3 regions of the Rhodococcus sp. 1R11 genome follow, and region 3 is predicted to be linked to each of the others. Evidence: predicted binding sites of a transcription regulator. Region 3 holds the regulator's gene; each other region holds the start of a gene.

Region 1 (7,260 bases), on a different contig from region 3:
GTTGTTTCTGCCGTGGTTGTTGTCGGCGACGATCCAACCGTCGATCGTCATCTTCGTGGTGATCTACGGATTGGATTGGGTGGCAACGGTCCCGCCCACGATTGCTCTGTGCCGAGAGGTGTTCGGCGACAAGGGGTCTCTGGTGTTCGGGTGGGTGTTCGCCTCACACCAGATCGGAGCGGGCATCGCGTCCGTCGTCGCGGGCGTCGTGCGGGACGCCACCGGTGCTTACACGATGGCGTGGTTCGGTGCGGCCGGTCTGTGTGCAGTTGCTGCCGTCGTGAGCATCAGAACAGGAAAGCCCTCGTAGCGAGGGCTTTCCTGTTCCCGAAGTTCGTGTCAGCGGCTGCGCTGGCTCGTGGCCGGTCCTGCTGCGCGACGGCTGTGGCCGCCGCCACCGGAACGCGGCTGTCCACCACTGCGCGGCTGTCCACCACTGCGCGGCTGTCCACCACTGCGCGGCTGACCGCCCGAGCGGGCAGGGCCGCCGCGTCGCGCGTTGTTGTTGCGCGGTGCTCCGGTGCGGGCGGGGGCCTGCTCGACTCGCGGTGCAGGCTCGACGTAGCGGGCCTGCTCGCCGACGAGGTTCGCCACTGCAGGCGAGTCGGCGGTGACGCGGATCGGGGTGACCTTTATGTCGGCCTTACGCAGCAGCACTGCGGTGTCCTTGCGCTGCTCGGGCAGAACCACGGTCACGACGTCACCTGCGCTACCGGCGCGCGCGGTGCGGCCGGAGCGGTGCAGGTATGCCTTGTGCTCGGCCGGGGGATCGACGTGGACGACGAGCTGAACGTCGTCGACGTGGACGCCGCGGGCTGCGACGTCCGTGGCGACGAGCACGCGGGCCTGGCCGGAGGAGAAGGCCGCGAGGTTGCGGTCACGTGCGGCCTGCGAGAGGTTGCCGTGCAGGTCGACGGACGGGATTCCGGCGTCTGTGAGCTGCTTGGCGAGCTTGCGGGCCTGGTGCTTGGTGCGCATGAACAGGATGCGGCGTCCGGTGCCGGAGGCGAGCTGGTGGACCAGCTTCTTCTTGGCTTCGACGCCGTCGACCTCGAACACGCTGTGAGTCATGGCCTCGACGTGCGAGGTCGCCTCGTCGACGGAGTGCGTGATCTGGTTGTGCAGGAAGCGCTTGACCAGTTTGTCGACACCGTTGTCCAGCGTCGCCGAGAACAGCATGCGCTGACCCTTGTCGGGCGTGGCGGCGAGGATCCGGGTGACGACGGGCAGGAACCCGAGGTCGGCCATGTGGTCTGCCTCGTCGAGGACGGTGATCTGTACGCCGTCGAGAGTCAGGTGGCGCTGCTTCATGAGGTCTTCGAGGCGTCCGGGGCAGGCGACGACGATGTCGACACCGGACTTGAGTGCGGACACCTGACGGACCTGCGAGACACCACCGAAGATCGTCGTGACCTTCAATGAGTACGCGGCGGCGAGGGGTTCGATCGCGACGGCGATCTGGGTGGCGAGCTCACGCGTCGGCGCAAGGATCAGTCCGCGCGGGCGGCCGGGCTTGCGGTTGCCGGGGAGTTGGCCGGCGAGACGCGCGACCATGGGGATGGAGAATGCGAGTGTCTTTCCGCTGCCGGTCTTTCCGCGTCCGAGTACGTCGCGTCCCTGCAGTGTGTCGGGGAGCGTGTCGGCCTGGATCGGGAAGGCCTCGGTCTTGCCCTGGCTCGCGAGTACGTCTGCGATGGCCTGGGGTACTCCGAGTGCAGCAAAAGTCTGTGGGGTCGTCATTGTGATGAAAAGTGCCTTTCGGGCAGGGTGTTGCACCTGCGGGCCTTCGGGCCGAGATGCAAGGTGGCGAGACTGCCGGTGGGCAGTTTCGATCGCCGTAAGAGAAGCCTGTGCGGGGTGCACATGGTGATTCGGGAGCATTCCACGACGTCTGACGTGCAGTTACGCGCGTCGATATCGAGTGTAACCGAGTGCGGACCCGATCTCTTCCCGCGGTCGACGGTCACGCGGCGTCGGAGCCGAACAGTCCGTCGATGTAGACGTTCTCCGCCGGCGAGCTGTAAAGCTCGACCACCGGCATCGGCGGCGCGCTCGAATCGTACGTGTGCCCGGTGGGTGAGATGAGCCTGTAGCGATGGCGCGCGTTCCGTTTGTCTCGCAGCGATTCGGCCGTCCAGCCTTCGCCTTCTTTCGCGTAATTGCATGCGGCACAAAGGCCTGCGCCGTTTTCGGCGCTGGTCGCTCCGCCCGCGGTGTGTGCGGTGATGTGGTCGTGGTGTCGGATCGGCGCGTCGCACCACGGGGTGCGGCACGTTCGATCACGGAGATCGATGAGGCGTCCGAGAGCGGTGGGAAATGCGCGGGATGTGGATTCGACGGCGGTCAGCGCGCCGGTTTTCGGATGGGCATAGAGGCGACGTAATGCGACGTGCGTCTCATTGCCCTGTGCGTCGTCGAGTGCGTCGCGGACGAGTTGACGTGCGACGTCCGACGGGATGTCGCCGTAGCCGTGCAGATATGCGGACGTGTCGCCACCGGCGAGCAGGGTCGAATCCGAGATGACGATGTCGACGGTGACCGGTGGACCTTGAGCGGCAGATGCGCCGGTGATGCGCTCGAATGCAAGGTCGGCCATGATCTGGTCGCGGCTGCGTGTGTCGCCACCTGCGTTGATGACGGTGTCGGCGTCTCGTCGCAGGGTTGCCCACATGCAGACGGTCTTCTCCATCGAGGTGAGCGCAGTGAAGAATCCCATCGATTCGGGTGCGGGGCGCGTACTGACTCGGCGTGCGGCGTATGCCTTTGCGCGTCGCTTGACCTGGGAGGCGGCGTCCAGTTCGTTGGCGAGTGCGCGGGCGCGACCTTCGATGGTGCGATCTCCTGCACCGGCGAGGGTGGCGGGGTCTGCGCACAGGCGTTCGTCGATGGTTCGGCGATCGTCGACGGTGAGGCACGCTGTTTCGCGAGCGAGGATCATGACGCGCCACTCGTTCAGTTCGCCGGCTTTCAGGCGGGCCAGGGTGTGTGGCATTTCGTGAACGAGCGCACGAGCAAGCCCGAGATGAGTGCCGCCGCGGTTGGGTGACTCTCGTCGAGCCAGGCCGATCTGCGACGCAATACCGGTGCGCCACTGCGCTTTCGGCTTGCCACGTTCACGACGTTCGTTGCTGATCACTGTTGCGACGGCATCGGTCACCACGGCTTGGGTTGCCACACTGACGCATTTGACGGTTTCGAGAGCAGAGATGAGATCGATGCCTGCTGCTGCGTCGACAACGATGTCGGATGCCTGAAGACGCGCAACGAACCCCAACACCTCAGCGGATGTGAGCGGTGATTCCTGTACAGCTGTGACCACGAGTTCCTCCCCAGTACTCGAATGCATGTTCGAATGTACGCCCGCTTGGAAGGAAGCGCAATGGGGAGGAGCGTGAAATCTGAGAGTGTGCGCCGAAATGCGATGCTGGTGCCCTCGGCAGGATTCGAACCTGCGACCTACCCTTTAGGAGAGGGTTGCTCTATCCCCTGAGCTACGAAGGCTGGTGATCGAACGAACGCTCCAAAGTCCCTGGCCAGCAAAGTCTTTCGATCAGTCGAACAATCGGTTTGCGGGTGGGTCGCTGTCGTACTGCACAGTGGGCCCACGTCGCGTTCGTCAGTCTAGCGGTCCGCCCCCTGGATCGTGAAGCAGGTTCGCGCTGCTGGTCACCACACCGGTCAGTGATGTGATCAGATTCAGGGCGGTGCGGTGCTGGTGGGCGGTGTAATCGGCGACCGATTCGATGCCGACGAAGCACTGAATGTCCCGGGCGAAAGCGTCGAACGTCGTCGCGAGAATTCCCGCCGAGGCGAAGAAGCCCACGATGACCAGCTGGTCACGGCCTCGCCGGCGTAGTTCGACCTCGAGATCGGACGCGTAGAACGCGCTGTAGCTGCGCTTCGCGATCGGAACGAAGTCCCGCTCGGTGACCGCCACATCCTCGGTGGACGGGCCCAACCCCCACATCGGCCCCAGCAGTCCACGCTGTTCGATCGCCTCAGCCGCCCGCGGACCGCTCGCCAGAATCGGCACTCCGGCAGACCTGGCGTGCGCGACCACCGCCGACGCTTCCGCAGCCACTCGCGCACGAACCGAGGAGTGCAGCACGTTCAGGTAGTACGGCTGCATGTCGTGGACCAGAAGTGCCGCGCGATCGGGCCGTAACTCCCACTCGGGACCACCCACACAGTCGCGCAGAGTCTCTACCGCGTACTTCTCTACTTCGACGCTGAATGTGGCCACGTCGGTCATCCTCGTACAAACGCGCGCGCATTTGCCAGACGCGCGCAGAGTCGTCAGCCGCTGGCTGTCTATTTCGCTCGCACCTGACGAACGCGCGCGCGTTTGCGAATCCCGAGGCCGAGAACCCGATCGCCTCTCACCGTCAGTCCGCCGCAATAGCATCCACGATGTTCAGGCGTGATGCGTGTACCGCAGGCGGAGCCGATCCCAGCAGCGAGAGGCCCAGCGCGACGAGTCCGTACAGCAGCACAGTCCAACTGGCGTTGTACTGCACTGGAATTCCGATGCTGGCACCGAGGATCAGCGTGCTCAGATATTGCAGGCCGGCGCCGATGATCAGCCCCAGCACACCGCCGACGATGCCCACGGACAGTGCCTCCGCGAGCACCATGCGTGCCAGGGTTCCTCGGCCGCCGCCCATGGCGCGCAGTACTCCGAGTTCACGTCGACGTTCGAGTACCGACAGCGTCAATGTGTTCAGCAATGCGACGGCAGCGACGAGTGCGACGATCCACTGCAGTGCGATGGCCAGCGCACCGGATTGGCGGATGGCCGCGCTGGTGCCCTCGAGTGCCGCGGCGCCCGTGTATACGAATGCCTCGGGCGGCAGCGTCGACCGCAGCGAATCCTGCACGGCTGCAACGTCTCCGTCGACGGTGATCTCGAGGTACGTCGCTCCCGGGCGGTCGTAGAAGCGCTGCATCGATTCCAGCGAGATCGCCATCGTGCCGCCTGCGGCGTTGATGTAGTCCACGAGATCGAGCACGCGTACGTTCTGCACTCCGGTCGGCGTCGGCAGATCGATGGAGTCTCCCGCAGTCACTCCCAGCGTCGTACCGAGCGCCTTCGACAGCACCACGCCGTCGCCCGCGAGCAATCCCGCGCGTACGTCTGCGGGGAGCGAGGCCAGTGTCACCGCGTTGCTTCCGTCGGCGACGCCTTGGATGGAGACCAGCTCGTCGTCGATGGTCGCGTAGGCCCACTGTCCTTCGACGACGCGGGAGACGCCGGCCGTCGCCCGCACGGCCTCGTCGACGGCGGTGGGAACGATCGGGCCCGACGGTATGGCGTCGGGTGAGCTCATCGATACGTACAGGTCCGTGTCGGCGAGCGACGACAGTGATTCGGCGGCGGAGTCGGTCATGTTCGTCAACGAACCGGACACTCCCACACTGACTCCCACGGCGATGACGATGGTCATCACCGTCGCCCAGATGCGCCGCGGGGCGCGTTCGATCGTTGCGGTAGCGAGCCGCCCGGCACCACCCCATCGGCGGGGCACAGCGCCGGTGGCCCAGACGATCGGCCCAGTTCCGCCGACGCACAGTGCGACAACCCCGAACATGAACAGGGCACCGGCACCGAGAGTCAGTTGCCCGTCCACGTTGACGGCGAACACGAACGATCCGGCGATGGCCAACAGACCGAACACCGTGGCGGCCAACGTGAACGACAACTTGGGACCACCGGACGTTTCTCCGCCGCCGACCGCCAATGCTTCGATCGGCGAGATGCGATACACCTGAACGGCAGCCAGAGCGGACGCGCCGACGCAGGCCAGCACGCAGGCCACGATCGCGACGGGAATGGCGAAGCTCGGCAACACGTATTCGATCCGCGCATCGAATGCTTGCGACAGGAACGGCGGCAGGCTCTCGATGGCGATGCGGCCCATGATGATTCCGAGAGGTACCCCGACGGCACCGCCGACGAGACCCACCAGCACCGACTCGAACAACAGGTCGCGGACGATGTCCGCGCGCCGACCGCCGACCGCTCGGAGCAGGGAGATGGTGGGGCGACGCTTGGCGATGGCCATGCTCATGACGTTGAACACCAGGAACGCCGCGACGACGAACGCGATGAGGGAGACCATGAGCGTCGCATTGCGCGTCAGACTCATGGCCTGATCGGCTCTGTCGGCCCGAAATTCCGGATTCATCACCGATACTCGGCCGGCCAATGCCGCGTCGAGGTTCGATCGCAGGTCGTCCCCGCCACCGAGAACGAAGATCGAATCGAGCTGACCGGGGCGGTCGGTCAAGGCCTGCGCGGTGGGCAGCAACGTGACGGCGAACATGCCTCCACCGATGCGCTGCGTGCCAGGGCCGTCGATCACGCCCACTACCGCAGTCGGTCGGTCGGCGATCGTGACCGTGTCACCCTGCGTCAATCCCGTTGCTGCTCCGACCAATACGCCCGACGGGTCGGACAGCAGACCCGCTGCGTTGCCCACCGCACCTTGCAGATCGGACTGCAGTGCCGTGATCGAGGAATCGACACCCAGTACCGTCAGCTCGCCGACATCGGATCGCACGATGCTGCGGAGCAGGGGTACTGCCGCATCGACGCCCGCTACACCGCGTACGACGTCGAGTTCGTTCTGGTCGAATCCCGAATCGGTCACGCCGACCACTTCGTACTGCGCGTTGCCCGCGATCGATACCGCCAGACGTTCGACGGATCCGGTCAGCGATCCGTAGGTGCCGAGGACAGCGATGAGCAGACCCGCGGCGACGGCGACGACTCCCGCCGAGACCAGCGAACGCACCCAGTGCATTCTGAGGTCGCGGAGGCTGATGACGCGAAATCTACTGAGCGCGGTACCGATCACCGAGGTGTACCGGCGGTGTCGGTGTCGACGCGGCCGTCGATCATGCTGACGACGCGATCGGTCGACCTTGCCGCCTCGAGATCGTGCGTTGCCATCACCACTGCCCGACGCCCGTCGCTGCCGTGGGCTACGTCGGCGAGAATCTCGAGAACGTTGTGGGAGGTCTTGGAATCGAGGTTGCCCGTCGGTTCGTCGGCGATCAGCAGCGCCGGGTCCATCATCAGGGCTCGCGCGATCGCGATGCGTTGAATCTGACCGCCCGACAGCTGCGCCGGGCGGTGTTCCGATCGTTGCGCCAACCCCACCATGTCCAACAGCCGCATCGCATCGGCTTTCGCCTTCTTGATGGGGGTGCCGTCGAGCAGCTTCGGGACGGCCACGTTCTCCCACGCCGACATGGTCG
Region 2 (7,260 bases), on a different contig from region 3:
CTTTGCTTGTCGAAAGGTAATCATGTTTTCTGCTTCACCGGCCGGTCGACGGACTGCGCGCCGCGCAACCCTGCTGTCCGCGCTCACGGTGTCGGCCCTTGTGGTCGGCGCATGCTCGAGTACCGATACCGCCGACGAGCCGCAGGCGGGAAGTGACTTCGCGGCTGTCACCATCGATTCCGCGCTGGGGCAGGCGGTCATCACCGAGAAGCCGGAGCGCATCGTGACACTCGGTCAGGGCTCGGCGGAGACGGCCATCGCGCTGGGCACCGTCCCTGTCGGTGTCGAGGAGTACTCGTGGGGTGCCGACGACACCGGCTACCTGCCGTGGGTGCACGACGCGGTCACCGAATTGGGGGCCGAACTTCCCCAGCAGTTCACGGGTGGAACCGAATTGAACGTCGAGGCCGTCGCGGCGCTCGAACCGGATCTGATTCTCGCACCGTGGTCCGGGGTCACGCAGGATCAGTTCGACAAGCTCAGTGCCTTCGCCCCGGTGGTCGCCTACGAGGAAAAGCCGTGGACCACGACGTGGCAGGACCAGATCACCGTCATCGGCAAGGCAATGGGCGAGGAACAGAAGGCTGCGGAGGAGATCGACAAGATCGAGAACCGCTTCGCCGACGCCGCGGCGCAGCACCCCGAGTATGCGGACGTGAGCTTTTCGTACATCTACAACACCGGTCCCGGAACGCTCGGAGTGTTCCTCGCCGACGAGCAGCGCGTCGCGATGGTGCGCGGTCTGGGGCTGCAGGTCGATCCGGTGGTGAACACGCTCGACGAGACCGAGGGCACCGACTCGTCGGTGATCGGCTTGGAGAACGCCAATCTGTTGAACGATTCCGACCTGATCTTCACCTTCTACTCCGATCCGCAGAACCGCACCGACACCGAGAATCAGCCTGCCTACAAGCAGATTCCAGCTGTGTCCCGCGGTTCGGTCGTTGCGCCGACGGATCAGTCCTTCGTCACCGGGTCGTCGATCATCAATCCGCTGACGGTGCCGTGGGCACTCGAGCGATATGTGCCGATGATCGACGAGGCTGTTGCGAAGGTCGACGCCGGCATGGCTTCGACCAATTGAGCGGAGCGTAAAAGAACAAGATGGGCCGACCTAGGGCGACGGCACTCTCGAGTCACTCGAATCAACCTGTCGAACAACCTTTTCCAGCCCCGCATCGTGTTCTCGGTGCGGGGCTGGTGTGCGTTCAGCTGGTTACGCGATGTGGGGGCCGGCTCGGGCGTGGGATTGTCGGGGTTCTCGGTACGGGTCGACGGTGGCCGGCGGGATAAACCACGGGTGGTTGTCGGTACCGATGAAGACTTCCCAGTCACTGTGGTGGATGAGTCGGTGGTGGAATCCGCACAGTAGGACGAGGTTGTTCATGTCCGTGGGGCCGCCGTCGGTCCAATGCCAAATATGATGCCCCTCTGTCCAGGCGGCGGGTTTGCCGCAGCCGGGGAACGCGCACCCGTGATCGCGGGCTGTCAACGCGCGCTTTTGTTTCGCGGTGACGGTGCGGGCGGTGCGGGCGAGGTTGAGCGGGTTGCCGTTCTCGTCCATGACGATGGCGGTGAGGAGGCAATCGCACGCGAGTTGGCGGGACGTATTGCGGGAGAGTGGTCCCATCCAGGGCAGCCATCCGACGGTGGTGCCATCACCGAACAGATCCCGATACGCGCTGCGATCCTGGCTCGGTCCGGCAGCGCTGCCGGTCTGGAGTTCATCCGCCGCGTCCGACTCGGTCAGGTCGGAGTGTATTGGGTCGGAGTGGATCGGGTTGCCGGCGTCGATGTCCACCGGGTTGGCTGGATCGGCGTTGTCGGATTCTGCTGCTGTGCGGGTGGTTTCGTCGTCGGTGATGTCGTCGGTGTTCTGACCGCTCAGGCTGTGGAGGTCCTGCAACCGGATGTGCAGGTTGATGTGCGGTCTTTCGCCGCCTTCGGTGGGGCGATCCTTGGTAGCAAGGTAGTGGTCGAGGATCTGCCCGAATGCGTCGGCGCGTCGCCTCGCAGGACTGCGTTCGTCGGGGGTGCCGTCGGCTGCGGGCCGAGGTTCGGTCAGCGGTGAGAGTGCGGTGAAGAGCTTTTCTGCGGTGACGGCATCGAAGTCGGCTTTGAGGCAGAGGCGTTGGTTGAGCATCTTCGATGCGAACAGTTCGTTGCGGTCGGTGTCCTCAGGGGGCGGCTTGTCGCTGCCGTAGGTGTCTTCGAGTTTGGTGATCGCTTCACGGATCTTGTCGGTGCGTGCCCCAGGCCCGGTGGCGGCGGTGATCATCGCGGTGCGGGCGATATCGCGACCCTCTTGCGGGAGGTTCTTCGGTGGTGTTTCGGCGAAGGTGAGGATCAGGGCGGCGTGGTCGACGGACATGACGCCGGTGTTCACAGCGTCGGCGATGTCGGGGAAGTTCTTCAGTCCGCGGGCGAGGGCAACGATCTTGGTTGCTTTGCTGGGGGTGAGCAGGGTGGTAGAGGTCAGCCAACCGGCGGGCCCGGGGAAGCCGAGCTTCTCCCGGCTCACGCGGGTGTCGATTTCAGCGACCAATGCGATCCGCCGGGCTTCCAGCAGTTGGATGTCATGAGAGACCGCGGCAGCGTCGGCGAGCAGTTCTGCTTCGCTCAGTCGCCAGATCTCCGTGGTCATAGGAAGAAGTGTATCGAACGGGTGTTCGATACGCAATGATGGTGCAATCGAAAACTATTGCTGTGCATAAGGATTCGATAACCCGAACCTGTCGGTGGCGCATGGTAAAGGCTCGATCTCTCCGGCGACCGCACAAGACCGCGATACTTCGACGAGAAGTACACCCGAGCATCGGTGCATGTGGACCGGACCCATCGACCCCGAACGTTGCCCGAGTACCGAGCCGGGGTGAGACGTCAAATTCTGCGGCGGTGTGATCTCGCGATGACGATTCGGTGCGGAGCGCAATGCCCCCAAAGAGTCCGCTCGGTATCGCCGACGGCGACGCCCGAACCTGCGCTCGAGCGATCTGCCAATTCTGCTGCTCTACTCAGTTGTTCGGGGATCCTCTGTGCGCGGCGGACTGAATGCACTGTCGGCTGCGACAGGTGGAACACGCTCGGTCCTCGTGGCAGCGTCTCAGCCGGCGTGGTGGGCGTCGCGCAGTCGGTGCCCACGACGCCGCGCAAGGCAGGGCTGATCTCACTGCCGCCGAGCCTCCTCCCGAGTCGATACTCGCGATAGTCGAGGGCGCGTCAGTACACCTCGCGTTGGCGTTCCTGTTCCAGCACCTGCTCGAGGTCGTTCAATCGGTTCATCGACGACACCTGTCGCGCGGTGCGGTGGTTCAGTGCCAGCATCTCGCGGTGTCGGTGGACGAAGGCCCAGTAGCCCGCGGTGAAGGGGCAGGCGTCGTCACCCAGCCTCTTTTTCGGGTTGAACTCGCACGGCTTGCAGTAGTCGGTCATGCGGTTCAGGTACGCCCCGCCCGAGGCGTAGGGCTTGGTGGCGATCAGTCCGCCGTCCGCGTGCTGGCTCATGCCGATGACGTTCACCGGCATCACCCAGGCGAATCCGTCGACGAATGCCGTGGCGAACCACTCGGTCAACGCTCGTGGGTCCCAGGCATGTTGCAGCGCAAAGTTTCCCAGGATCATCAGCCGCGGAATGTGGTGCACCCAGCCGCGGTCGCGTACGCCGTCGACGGTACTGGACAGGCATTTCGCCACCACGGCGTCGCCGTCCAACTCGAGTAGCCAATCCGGCAGTGGCTCATGGGCTTCGAGTTTGTTCCGTTCGAGGTATTCCGGCCCCATATGCCAGTAGAGGTGCCACACGTATTCGCGCCAGCCGAGGATCTGCCGAACGAAACCCTCCACGCTCGCCAGCGGGGTGCCGTCGCGATGGGCGTCCTCGGCGGCGTGCGCCACGTCCAACGGTTGCAGCAGACCGAGGTTGAGTGGGACCGACAACAGCGAGTGCGACATCGTCCAGTCGTCGGCCATCACCGCGTCCTCGTATTTGCCGAAGTCGTCCAAGCGGTAATTCACGAAGTGCGACAACGCTTCCGAGGCCTCGGAAGCGGTCACCGCGAACACTCGGGGCCCGTCGACTCCGACTGTGTCCAGCTCCCACGTATCGAGATCGGCACGCACCTCGTCGTCGATGGCATCCTCGGTCGGCCACCATGGTTCTTCCACGCCCAGGGTCAGCCGACCTTTCGGGGGTGGCGACTGATTCTCAGCGTCGAGGTTCCATTTGCCCGAGACCGGGTCGGCACCGTCCATCAGTACATCGAATCTTTTGCGCTGCTCGCGGTAGAACGTCTCCATGCGGAAGGTGCCGCGCTCGGCCGCCCAGTCGGCGAACTCGGCCCGGGGGAGCGCGAACATCGGAGTCGGCAGAATTTCCGAGACCAGACCCTCCTCGTGCAAGCCTGCCACGAACTTCTCCGCCGCGTGCGAGGTGGGCTCGAACACCACCACGGGCTTGCCGTACTCGGCCAGGGCTTCGCGATACGTCTCGGTCTGCAGGTAGGTGACGCGATCACCCAGCTCGTCGGCCAGATGACGCATCCCGGACAACACGAGATGGAGCTTCTGCCGGTGGTATCGCCGACGGCGGAACACGCGCCGGGACTCGATCATCAGCACGTCTCGCTCGGCATGCTCGTCCACGGAGTGGAAGTGCGGGCCGAGCTGATCACCGAACAACCACAGAGCGTCCATTCTCGGAGTGTTCTCCCGCAGCGACGACGGCAAACCAGCGTCCGCAGCATGGCCGGCTGGTGAACACTGTGGCCGACCCAGGCGCGCCTTACTTGACCACCGACGATCCATCGCATGGACTGACCCGATGCCCGCTGATTCTGCGCTGTCCAGAAGAACGTTTCTTCGCTCGTCGTCGGTCGCTGTTGCCGTGGCCGGAGTCGTCACGACCTTGCCCGCGGTCGCCCACGCCCAGGGCAGCGATCGAGGCTTCCTGCACGGGGTGGCATCAGGAGATCCGTTGCCCGACGCGATCATCCTGTGGACCCGCATCACCCCCACGCCCGACGCCACCCCGGGCTCCGGCGTCGGCCCGCAGGTATCAGTGACCTGGCGCATCGCCCGGAACGTAGACATGAGCGACGTCGTCGCCTCCGGAACCGTCTCCACCGGCCCCGATACCGATCACACCGTCAAGGTCGACGTCGACGGCCTCAGTGCAGACACTACGTACTTCTACGATTTCCGCACGAACGACGCGGCGTCGGCAGTCGGGACGACGCACACCGCCCCGGCCAACGATGCCGATATCGATGCCATGCGTTTCGGCGTCGTTTCGTGCTCCAACTGGGAATCGGGCTACTTCGGTGCCTATCGCCACCTGGCGGCCAGGGGAGACCTCGACGCCATCGTGCACCTCGGCGACTACATCTACGAGTACGAGACGGGCGGCTTCCCGGGGCGCGACGGCGTCGTTCGGCAGCATTCGCCCACGCACGAGATAGTTACGCTCGCCGATTACCGTCAGCGGCACGGTCAGTACAAGTCCGACCCGGATTTGCAGGCCGCCCACGTCGACGTCCCGTGGATCTGCACGTGGGACGACCACGAGTCGGCCAACGACGCGTACGACGGCGGCGCCGAGAACCACACTCCGGCCACCGAGGGCGATTGGTACACGCGCAAGGCCAACTCCGAGAAGGCCTACTACGAGTGGATGCCGGTCCGCGCAGCGGGAACCGCGACGAACCGTCACCTGTACCGCAGGCTGAGGTTCGGCAACTTGCTCGAGCTGTCGATGCTGGACCTGCGGACCTACCGCTCGCAGCAGGTGTTGCCGTTCAACGGCCCCGAGGTCGATTCACCGAACCGCACCATCACCGGTGCCGAGCAGATGCAGTGGCTCACCGACGGCATCGTGTCGTCGCCGACGCAATGGAAGATCGTCGGCAATCCGGTGATGATCACGCCCACTCTGATCCCACCGCTCGATCGAGACGCAGCGAAGGCCGTCACCTCGCTTCTCGGAATCCCGGAGGGCGGCTTGCCCTACAACGCAGATCCCTGGGACGGATACACGGCCGACCGCCGCAAGCTGCTCGGTGCCATCGTGGACGCAGGCGTCGACAACACCGTCTTCATCACCGGCGACATCCACTCCGCGTGGGCCTGCGAGGTACCCCTCGACGCAGCGCACTACGCCACGACGGAACCGGCTGCCACCGAGTTGGTCGTCACGTCGGTGAGTTCGGCCAACATCGACGATCTGACGCACACCCCGCCGCACACGCTGGGCCGGGTCGCCGAGGAAGCGTTCAAGGCGCTCAACCACCACGTGAAGTTCGTGGACCTCGACAGTCACGGTTTCGGCGTCTTCGAGGTCACCAAGACGGCGGCTCGGATGGACCACTGGTTCCTCACCGCCAAGGAGGATCCGCAGACGGGCGTGTATTGGGGAGCGGGCTTCACCGTCGACTCCGGCACCCAGCGGCTTCGGGCGGCGGCACCACCGCTGGGCTGACCCGCCATACTGGACGGCGTGGCTGTACCGAAAATCGTCCTGTTCTACGTGTTCACTCCATTGCCGGATCCCGAGGCGATCCGGCTGTGGCAACAGACGCTGGCCGCGTCCAACAACCTGACCGGACGCATCCTCATCTCCGAACACGGCATCAACGCGACGGTGGGCGGCAACGTCGACGACGTCAAGAAGTACGTCCGCGGCACCCGCAGTTATCCGGCCTTCAAGTCGGCCGACATCAAGTGGTCCGACGGCCTCGGCAACGACTTTCCGCGATTGAGCGTGCGAGTGCGCGACGAGATCGTCACGTTCGGAGCTCCCGGGGAACTGAAGGTCGACGCGGACGGCGTGGTCGGCGGCGGAACTCATCTGAGTCCGGAGCAGGTGCACGAGCTCGTCGATTCCCGCGGCGACGACGTCGTCTTCTTCGATGGTCGCAACGCCTTCGAGGCGCAGATCGGAAAGTTCAAGAACGCGGTGGTCCCCGACGTCGAGACGACGAAAGACTTCGTATCCCAGCTCGATTCCGGTGCCTACGACCATCTGAAGAAGTCCCCGGTGGTCACGTACTGCACCGGGGGAGTGCGGTGCGAGGTGCTGTCCTCGCTGATGGTGGCTCGCGGTTTCGAGGAGGTCTATCAGCTCGACGGCGGAATCGTCCGATACGCAGAGACTTTCGGCGACGATGCGCTCTGGGAGGGCTCGCTCTTCGTCTTCGACAAGCGGATGGCACAGAACTTCTCCGACCACACCGCCGTCATCGGGCGCTGCAGTTCTTGTGGCAACCC
Region 3 (7,260 bases):
CGTTGCTGAGTTGTTTACGGTCTTCGTTCGAGATGTCGCTGTCGGTGACGATGACGTCGATGGCGTCCACGCGAGCGAAACTCACCAGGTGCTCGCGGCCGATCTTCGACGAATCTGCCAGCACGACAACATGGTTCGCGGCGTCGACCATAGCGCGCTTGACCGCGGCCTCGTCGCTGTCGGGGGTGGACAATCCGTGTCCGACGCTGATGGCGTTGGTTCCGATGAATGCAACGTCGACCCGCAGCCATTCGAGGGCGCGCAGTGCCTCGTCGCCCACCGCGGCCTGTGTCGTTCCTCGAACACGCCCGCCGAGCAATCGAAGACTGATGCTCGGCATGGTTGCGGCCCGGGCTGCGATCGGTACGGAGTTGGTGACCATGGTGAGTTCGCGATCGTGCGGTAGCAGTCCCGCCAGGCGTCCGGTGGTGGTGCCTGCATCGAAGACTGCACTGCCGCCGACGGGTGGGAGGAACGACAATGCAGCCGCTGCGATCGCGTCCTTCTGGTCTGCACGGGTGAACTCTCGTTCCGAGACGCCCGGCTCGAGTGTGGTCAGCGCCGAGGCGGGTACTGCTCCACCGTGCACGCGGCGTACCACTCCGAGTCGATCGAGGGTAGCCAGATCGCGTCGCACGGTCTCGGTGGTGACGCCGTAGTTGGCGGCCAGGTCGTTGACGGAGACGCGTCCTTGCGTGCTGATCAGCTCAGCGATGGCGTGCTGTCGTTCCTCCGCGTACACCTGCGTCTCCTTCCCGGTTGATGTTGCTTTATGTTGTTTTACGCCCGTGTGTGTTGACATGTCAAGGGTTTGGAGTAATCTCGGTCACAACACCATCGGGAAGCCAGGTGCGGCACACTCATCTGACATCCGGAACGAACAGACGTACACGCAGGATCCGAGGAGGACCACATGACGGGATCGGTCAGCACCGCATCGACCGGACACACCGATGCAGCACCAGCTGCAGACGGGACGTCGTCGATCGGAGCGGAGTCCACGACACTGCGGGGCACGCCCGTCGTGCCCGGAGTCGGCTACGGACCCGTCATCCGTCCCGGGGCCCGTCCGGCCATCCCGGCCGACACCGGTGAGGTGGCCGAAGCGAATCGCGATGCGGAGAAGGACATCTTCGACTCGGCCGCGAACGCTGTCGCCATGCGGCTGCGCGGACGTGCAGAGTTGGCGACCGGGGCAGCGTCGGAGGTGCTGTCGGCCAATGCGGCCATGGCATCGGACCGAGGTTGGCTCGGGGTCGCACGATCCTCGATCGCCAAGGGCAGCACCGCCGTCACCGCAACTGCTGCCGCGACCGAGAAGTTCGCCGCCATGTTCACCCAGCTCGGCGGATTGATGGCCGAACGAGTGACCGACCTGCGCGATATTCGCGATCGCGTCATCGCCGAAATTCTCGGTGTTCCCGAGCCCGGAGTTCCTGTGCCGGCCGAACCGTCGGTACTGTTCGCCGACGATCTGGCACCTGCCGACACCGCAGGCCTCGACCCCACCCTCATCGTCGGCCTCGCCACCTCACTGGGCGGTCCGACCAGCCACACCGCGATCATCGCCCGCCAGCTCGGCATTCCGTGCATCGTCGCCGTGGCCGGCCTCGACGACATCGCCGCCGGTACGCACGCATCCGTCGACGGAACCAGCGGCCGCATCGAACTCGAACCCGACGCCGACTCGGCCCGCGCTGCGGTGGTCTCTGCCCGCGACGAACTCGACCGAGTGTCTCAGTGGGTCGGTCCCGGTACCACCGCCGACGGCCATCCCGTCGATATCCTCGCCAACGTTCAGGACGGCGCCGGTGCCCGCGCAGCGCGCTCCAGCGCAGCCGACGGGGTGGGTTTGTTCCGCACCGAGCTGTGCTTCCTGGACCGTGATTCCGAACCGACCGTCGACGAGCAGGCGGACATCTACGGCCAGGTACTCGACGCCTTCGCAGGCAAGAAAGTCGTCGTCCGCACCCTGGACGCCGGCTCGGACAAGCCCCTTCGATTCGCCAACCACCCCGACGAGGCCAATCCGGCGCTCGGCATCCGCGGTATCCGTATCGCCGAAGCCGACCGCGGAATCCTGTACCGCCAACTCGACGGCATCGCCGCAGCAGCCAAGGCGACCGATTCGTCCCCGTGGGTGATGGCACCGATGATCGCCACCGCGCAGGAAGCACAGGACTTCGCCGCGGATGTGCGCGAACGCGGGCTGACTCCGGGCGTCATGATCGAGATTCCCGCTGCCGCACTGCTCGCCGAGCACATTCTCGAGCACGTGGACTTCCTGTCCATCGGCACCAACGATCTGGCGCAGTACACGATGGCCGCCGACAGGATGTCGGCGCAGCTGGCCGGTTTGACCGATCCGTGGCAACCGGCCGTCCTCGCACTGGTGGCGCACACTGCTGCGGCCGGCGCGAAGGTGGGCAAGCCCGTCGGTGTCTGCGGCGAAGCTGCCGCCGACCCCCTGCTGGCCTGTGTCCTGGTAGGAATGGGCATCACGTCGTTGTCCGCAGCCTCGGCCGCCGTCGCCCACGTCGGTTCCAAGTTGGCGACCGTGACCCTCGATCAGTGCAAGGCCGCTGCCGCCGCTGCACTGAGGACCGACAGCACCGCCGCGGCCCGTGAGGCAGTGAGCGCGATCCTCGGGTGACGCAATAGTCTCTTCCCATCATGAGAACTATGGGTTGGACGCTGCACGGAAACGGAAAAACCGTCGAGGCCGGGGCGGTGGTGGCACCGGACGAACGCTTGTCGTGGCCACGCACTGTCGGCATCGGGATGCAGCACGTCGTCGCGATGTTCGGGGCCACACTGTTGGTTCCGACCATCACCGGGTTTCCGGTCTCGACGACGCTGCTCTTCTCGGGCATCGGTACTGCGCTCTTCTTGATCATCACACGCGGGCGGGTACCGAGCTACCTCGGGTCGTCGTTCGCCTTCCTGGCCCCGCTCGGTGCGACCGCAGCCGACGGACCCGCCGCGCAGCTCGGTGCCGTTCTGTGTGTCGGCGTCGTGCTGGCTGCAATCGGCTTCGTCGTGAAGTTCGCCGGAGCGCGGGTGCTCGACGCAGCGATGCCGCCCGTCGTCACCGGTGCGGTGGTCGTATTGATCGGGCTCAATCTGGCCCCTGCCGCGACGACCTCGTTCGAAGCGCAACCGCTCGTCGCGGCCGTCACCCTGGCGGCGATTCTCCTCGCGACGGCCGTCGGTCCCGGACTGGTGGGCCGACTCGGGATCCTGCTCGGTGTCGTCGTGGGCTGGGTATTCGCCGCCGTCACCGGTGGTATCGCGCAACCACGACTCGACGCGCTGAGCGCCGCGAGCTGGGTCGGGCTACCCGAGTTCCGTGGCCCGTCGTTCGAGCTGTCGGTGATCCTGGTAGCACTGCCGGTGGTGATTGTCCTCGTCGCCGAGAACGTCGGACACGTCAAAGCCGTCGCGGCGATGACCGGAAAGAACCTCGACGACGTGGCCGGTGACGCTCTGATCGCCGATGGGTTGGCCACCACCCTCGCCGGGGCCGCTGGTGGATCGGGAACCACCACGTACGCCGAGAACATCGGTGTCATGGCCGCTACCCGCGTGTACTCGACCGCCGCCTACTGGGTTGCCGCGATCACCGCGATCGTGTTGGCGTTCTCGCCCAAGTTCGGTGCGCTGATCTTCACCGTCCCGGACGGTGTGATCGGGGGAGCGACACTCGTGCTCTACGGACTCATCGGACTGCTCGGCGTTCGAATCTGGACCGATGCCAAAGTGGATTTCACCGATCCGGTGAACCTCACCGTCGTCGCAGCAGCACTCGTCGCCGGCATCGGCGACCTGACGCTCTCCGTCGGATCGGTCGAACTCGGTGGAATCGCTTGGGGATCGCTGGGCATCCTCGTCGGATACCCGATCGTCTCGGCGCTGGCCCGAGGCAGAACGAATGGACGACGCTAGCAGGGGCGGTCACGGATCGCGCACGTTTTGGTCATCGACCCTCGGTACACCGCAAACGTACTGTTGAACCGTGACGTCAGTCGCACCGACGACCGCGCTGTGACCCCCCTTCTCGCGGTCGACGACGGTGCGCACCGAACAAGGAGATCTGCGTGGAACGCACACTTTTCGAGCCCGAGCACGAGCTGTTCCGGGAGTCGTACCGGAAGTTTCTCGAACAGCACGTAGCCCCCAATCACGCGAAGTGGGAAGAGCAGAACATCGTCGACCGCGGCGTCTGGGTCGAGGCCGGCAAGCAGGGCTTCCTCGGAACTGCCGCACCGGAGGAGTTCGGCGGTGGCGGCGTCAAGGACTTCCGCTACAACGCCATCGTCACCGAGGAAACCACCCGCGGCGGCTACAGCGGCATCGGCTTCACTCTGCACAACGACGTCGTCGCGCCGTACTTCATCGAGTTGGCCAACGACGAGCAGAAGCAGCGCTGGCTTCCCGGATTCTGCTCCGGTGAGCTGATCACCGCGATCGCCATGACCGAGCCGGGCACCGGCAGCGACCTACAGGGGATCAAGACCAAGGCCGTTCGGGACGGCGACGACTGGGTATTGAACGGATCGAAGACGTTCATCACCAACGGCATCAATGCCGATTTGATCGTCGTCGTAGCGTGCACCGACCCCGAGAAGGGTGCCCAGGGCTTCAGCTTGCTGGTCGTAGAGCGCGACATGCCCGGTTTCGAGCGTGGCCGCAACCTGGACAAGATCGGCATGAAGGCCCAGGACACCGCGGAACTCAGCTTTACCGACGTTCGGGTTCCGGCCGCCAACCTGCTCGGCGAAGAAGGCATGGGCTTCATCTACCTGATGCAGAACTTGCCTCAGGAGCGCCTCTCGATTGCCGTCGTCGCGGCTGCGGCCATGGAATCGGCACTGGAGATGACCATCCAGTACTGCCGCGATCGCAAGGCATTCGGTAAGTCGATCGGAAAGTTCCAGAACACGCGATTCGTGTTGGCGGAGCTGGCTACCGAAACCACCGCTACCCGCATCATGGTCGACAAGTTCATCGAACTGCTCAACGACGGCAAGCTGACCGTGCAGGAAGCCGCCATGGCGAAGTGGTGGACCACCGAGAACCAGGTCAAGCTCATCGACCGATGCCTCCAGCTGCACGGCGGCTACGGTTACATGAAGGAATACCCGATTGCCAAGGCTTACATGGATTCTCGGGTACAGACCATCTACGGCGGCACCACGGAGATCATGAAGGAGATCATCGGTCGTGGACTGAATCTCTGATTCTGCCGATCGTTCGGAACCGACGAGAAGGGCCGCAGCACCTGTGCTGCGGCCCTTCTTTCGTTGTGTCCGAACAGAGTTCAGAGCTTGCGCATCACGGTGACGACCTTGCCGAGAATCGCGGCATTGTTACCCGGGATCGGCTCGAACAATGGGTTGTGCGGCATGAGCCACACCTCACCCTTGGAACGCTTGAACGTCTTGACGGTGGCCTCGCCCTCGATCATCGCTGCCACGATGTCGCCGTTGTCGGCCACGGACTGTTGACGCACCACCACCCAGTCGCCATCGCAGATGGCCGCGTCGATCATGGACTCGCCGACCACCTTGAGCAAGAACAGTGATCCCTGACCGACCAACTCGCGGGGGAGTGGGAACACGTCCTCGACGGCTTCCTCGGCCAGAATCGGACCACCCGCGGCGATCCGGCCGAGAACCGGCACGAACGTCGGCGTCGGCAACCGATCCTGCTCGTTGGACGCTGCCGAACCGTCCACCGCTGCCGCGGCCTGATCTGCCTGCACCTCGTCCAGTCCACGGACGTCGACCGCGCGAGGGCGGTTGGCATCGCGCCGCAGGAACCCTTTGCGCTCGAGGGTACGAAGCTGATGAGCGACGGACGACGTCGACGTCAGGCCCACGGCATCGCCGATCTCTCGAATACTGGGTGGGTATCCGCGCTCGGTGACCGAGGCCCGGATGACCTCCAACACTTTCCGTTGGCGCTCGGTGAGCCCTGCGCTGATGTCGGTGCCGACCTCCATGGCCTTCGGGGTCGGCTCGGCGGCCGGCTTTCCGGCCGCAGCCTTGCCGACCGTCGAGGATCCGGCTCGCGCGGAACCAGCTTTCGTGGAACCCGTCGTACTGGAACCGGTGATGGACCTCGTCGAGGTCTCGTCCTTCATGCTGTCGGCCTCCTGCTGATGCGGCTGGATTCGGTCTACGCGGTATCGATCCACGCGGACTGGAGTTGATGATGTCGACTCGTGTGGCGTGTGGTTTCTGACACGAATCTAGCGTGTATCAGCTGTTGAATCAAACATCTGTTCGACTCGTGTCGCGTTTTCTACAGACTTTGTCGGAGGCGCGTGATAGAACTTCGAACAAGCGTCCATCGAACGCCTGATCGAACAATCGATCCAACGAGCGAAGACGAGGTTCCGATGACCATCACCACCGATCGTCCCACCACTGCCGGTATGCGTTCGCGATCCGGTGTCGTCGAGCGTCGTCGGCGGTCGCGGCCCGTGCTGCAGAACCACGGGCGTCGGACGCAGAACGGCCCGTGCTTGCCCGTCCTGGACGAGTCCTGGACCGACGTGACCGATCGCGAGATGGCGGATCGAGACTTCGACGACACCTCGGCTCATTTCGCGAACCAGACCGTGCGCCCACGCTCTCTGGTTCTGTGGATGTTGGCTGTGGTCGTCGTGGCCGGCGGTCTGCTCGGCATCGCGAATCTGCGCGCGACCACACCCGACGCGGCCACTCAGCCTGCCGGCGCGGTCATGGTGCACGACGGAGCGCTCGTCGAGTACGCACCCAGCAGATGACCACCGGCACCATGGTGCCCAGCGTGGCTGAGTATCCTCGAAGACTGCCCCGACGCGCACGTTCGTCGTCGGAGTATCGGCTACGACGGAGGCTCCCTCATGCATTGCCCGTTCTGCAGGCACCCCGACTCACGCGTGGTGGATTCGCGTGAAATGGACGAGGGTCAGGCAATACGGCGACGCCGGTCCTGCCCCGAGTGCGGTCGTCGCTTCACCACCGTGGAGGCTGCTGTGCTCGCCGTCGTGAAGCGCAGCGGTGTGACCGAGCCGTTCAGTCGGGAGAAGGTCGTCAAAGGCGTTCGTCGCGCCTGCCAGGGCAGAGACGTCGACAACGACGCGCTGAACCTGCTGGCTCAGCAAGTCGAAGACAACATCCGCGCGGCCGGTTCGGCGGAGATTCCCAGCAACGAAGTGGGCCTGGCCATTCTCGGACCGCTACGCGATCTCGACGAAGTGGCCTACCTTCG

Evidence for each region. Region 3 encodes LexA, which represses DNA repair genes until DNA is damaged. Its sites were predicted from a motif close to CGAACANNTGTTCG; they were not measured.
Region 1: E4P29_RS18070 (HNH endonuclease signature motif containing protein) is a predicted target of LexA. The motif match lies at 3,338-3,351, and genes of this name have one in related genera.
Region 2: E4P29_RS22915 (HNH endonuclease signature motif containing protein) is a predicted target of LexA. The motif match lies at 2,659-2,672, and genes of this name have one in related genera.

What each region holds. Positions count from the first base shown of each region.
Region 1 covers NZ_SPNG01000010.1:122,848-130,107, reverse strand. The annotation lists gene E4P29_RS18080 (MFS transporter) at 1-310, shown strand, start outside; gene E4P29_RS18075 (DEAD/DEAH box helicase) at 340-1,740, opposite strand; gene E4P29_RS18070 (HNH endonuclease signature motif containing protein) at 1,964-3,319, opposite strand; tRNA gene E4P29_RS18065 (tRNA-Arg) at 3,426-3,501, opposite strand; gene E4P29_RS18060 (isochorismatase family protein) at 3,617-4,243, opposite strand; gene E4P29_RS18055 (FtsX-like permease family protein) at 4,386-6,794, opposite strand; gene E4P29_RS18050 (ABC transporter ATP-binding protein) at 6,854-7,260, opposite strand, start outside.
Region 2 covers NZ_SPNG01000016.1:18,776-26,035, reverse strand. The annotation lists gene E4P29_RS22920 (iron-siderophore ABC transporter substrate-binding protein) at 23-1,084, shown strand; gene E4P29_RS22915 (HNH endonuclease signature motif containing protein) at 1,217-2,644, opposite strand; gene E4P29_RS22910 (cryptochrome/photolyase family protein) at 3,220-4,692, opposite strand; gene E4P29_RS22905 (alkaline phosphatase D family protein) at 4,820-6,472, shown strand; gene E4P29_RS22900 (rhodanese-related sulfurtransferase) at 6,491-7,260, shown strand, end outside.
Region 3 covers NZ_SPNG01000004.1:412,042-419,301, forward strand. The annotation lists gene E4P29_RS09905 (DeoR/GlpR family DNA-binding transcription regulator) at 1-742, opposite strand, end outside; gene E4P29_RS09910 (putative PEP-binding protein) at 914-2,653, shown strand; gene E4P29_RS09915 (solute carrier family 23 protein) at 2,674-3,945, shown strand; gene E4P29_RS09920 (acyl-CoA dehydrogenase family protein) at 4,098-5,240, shown strand; gene lexA (transcriptional repressor LexA) at 5,321-6,004, opposite strand; gene E4P29_RS09930 (hypothetical protein) at 6,404-6,793, shown strand; gene nrdR (transcriptional regulator NrdR) at 6,893-7,260, shown strand, end outside.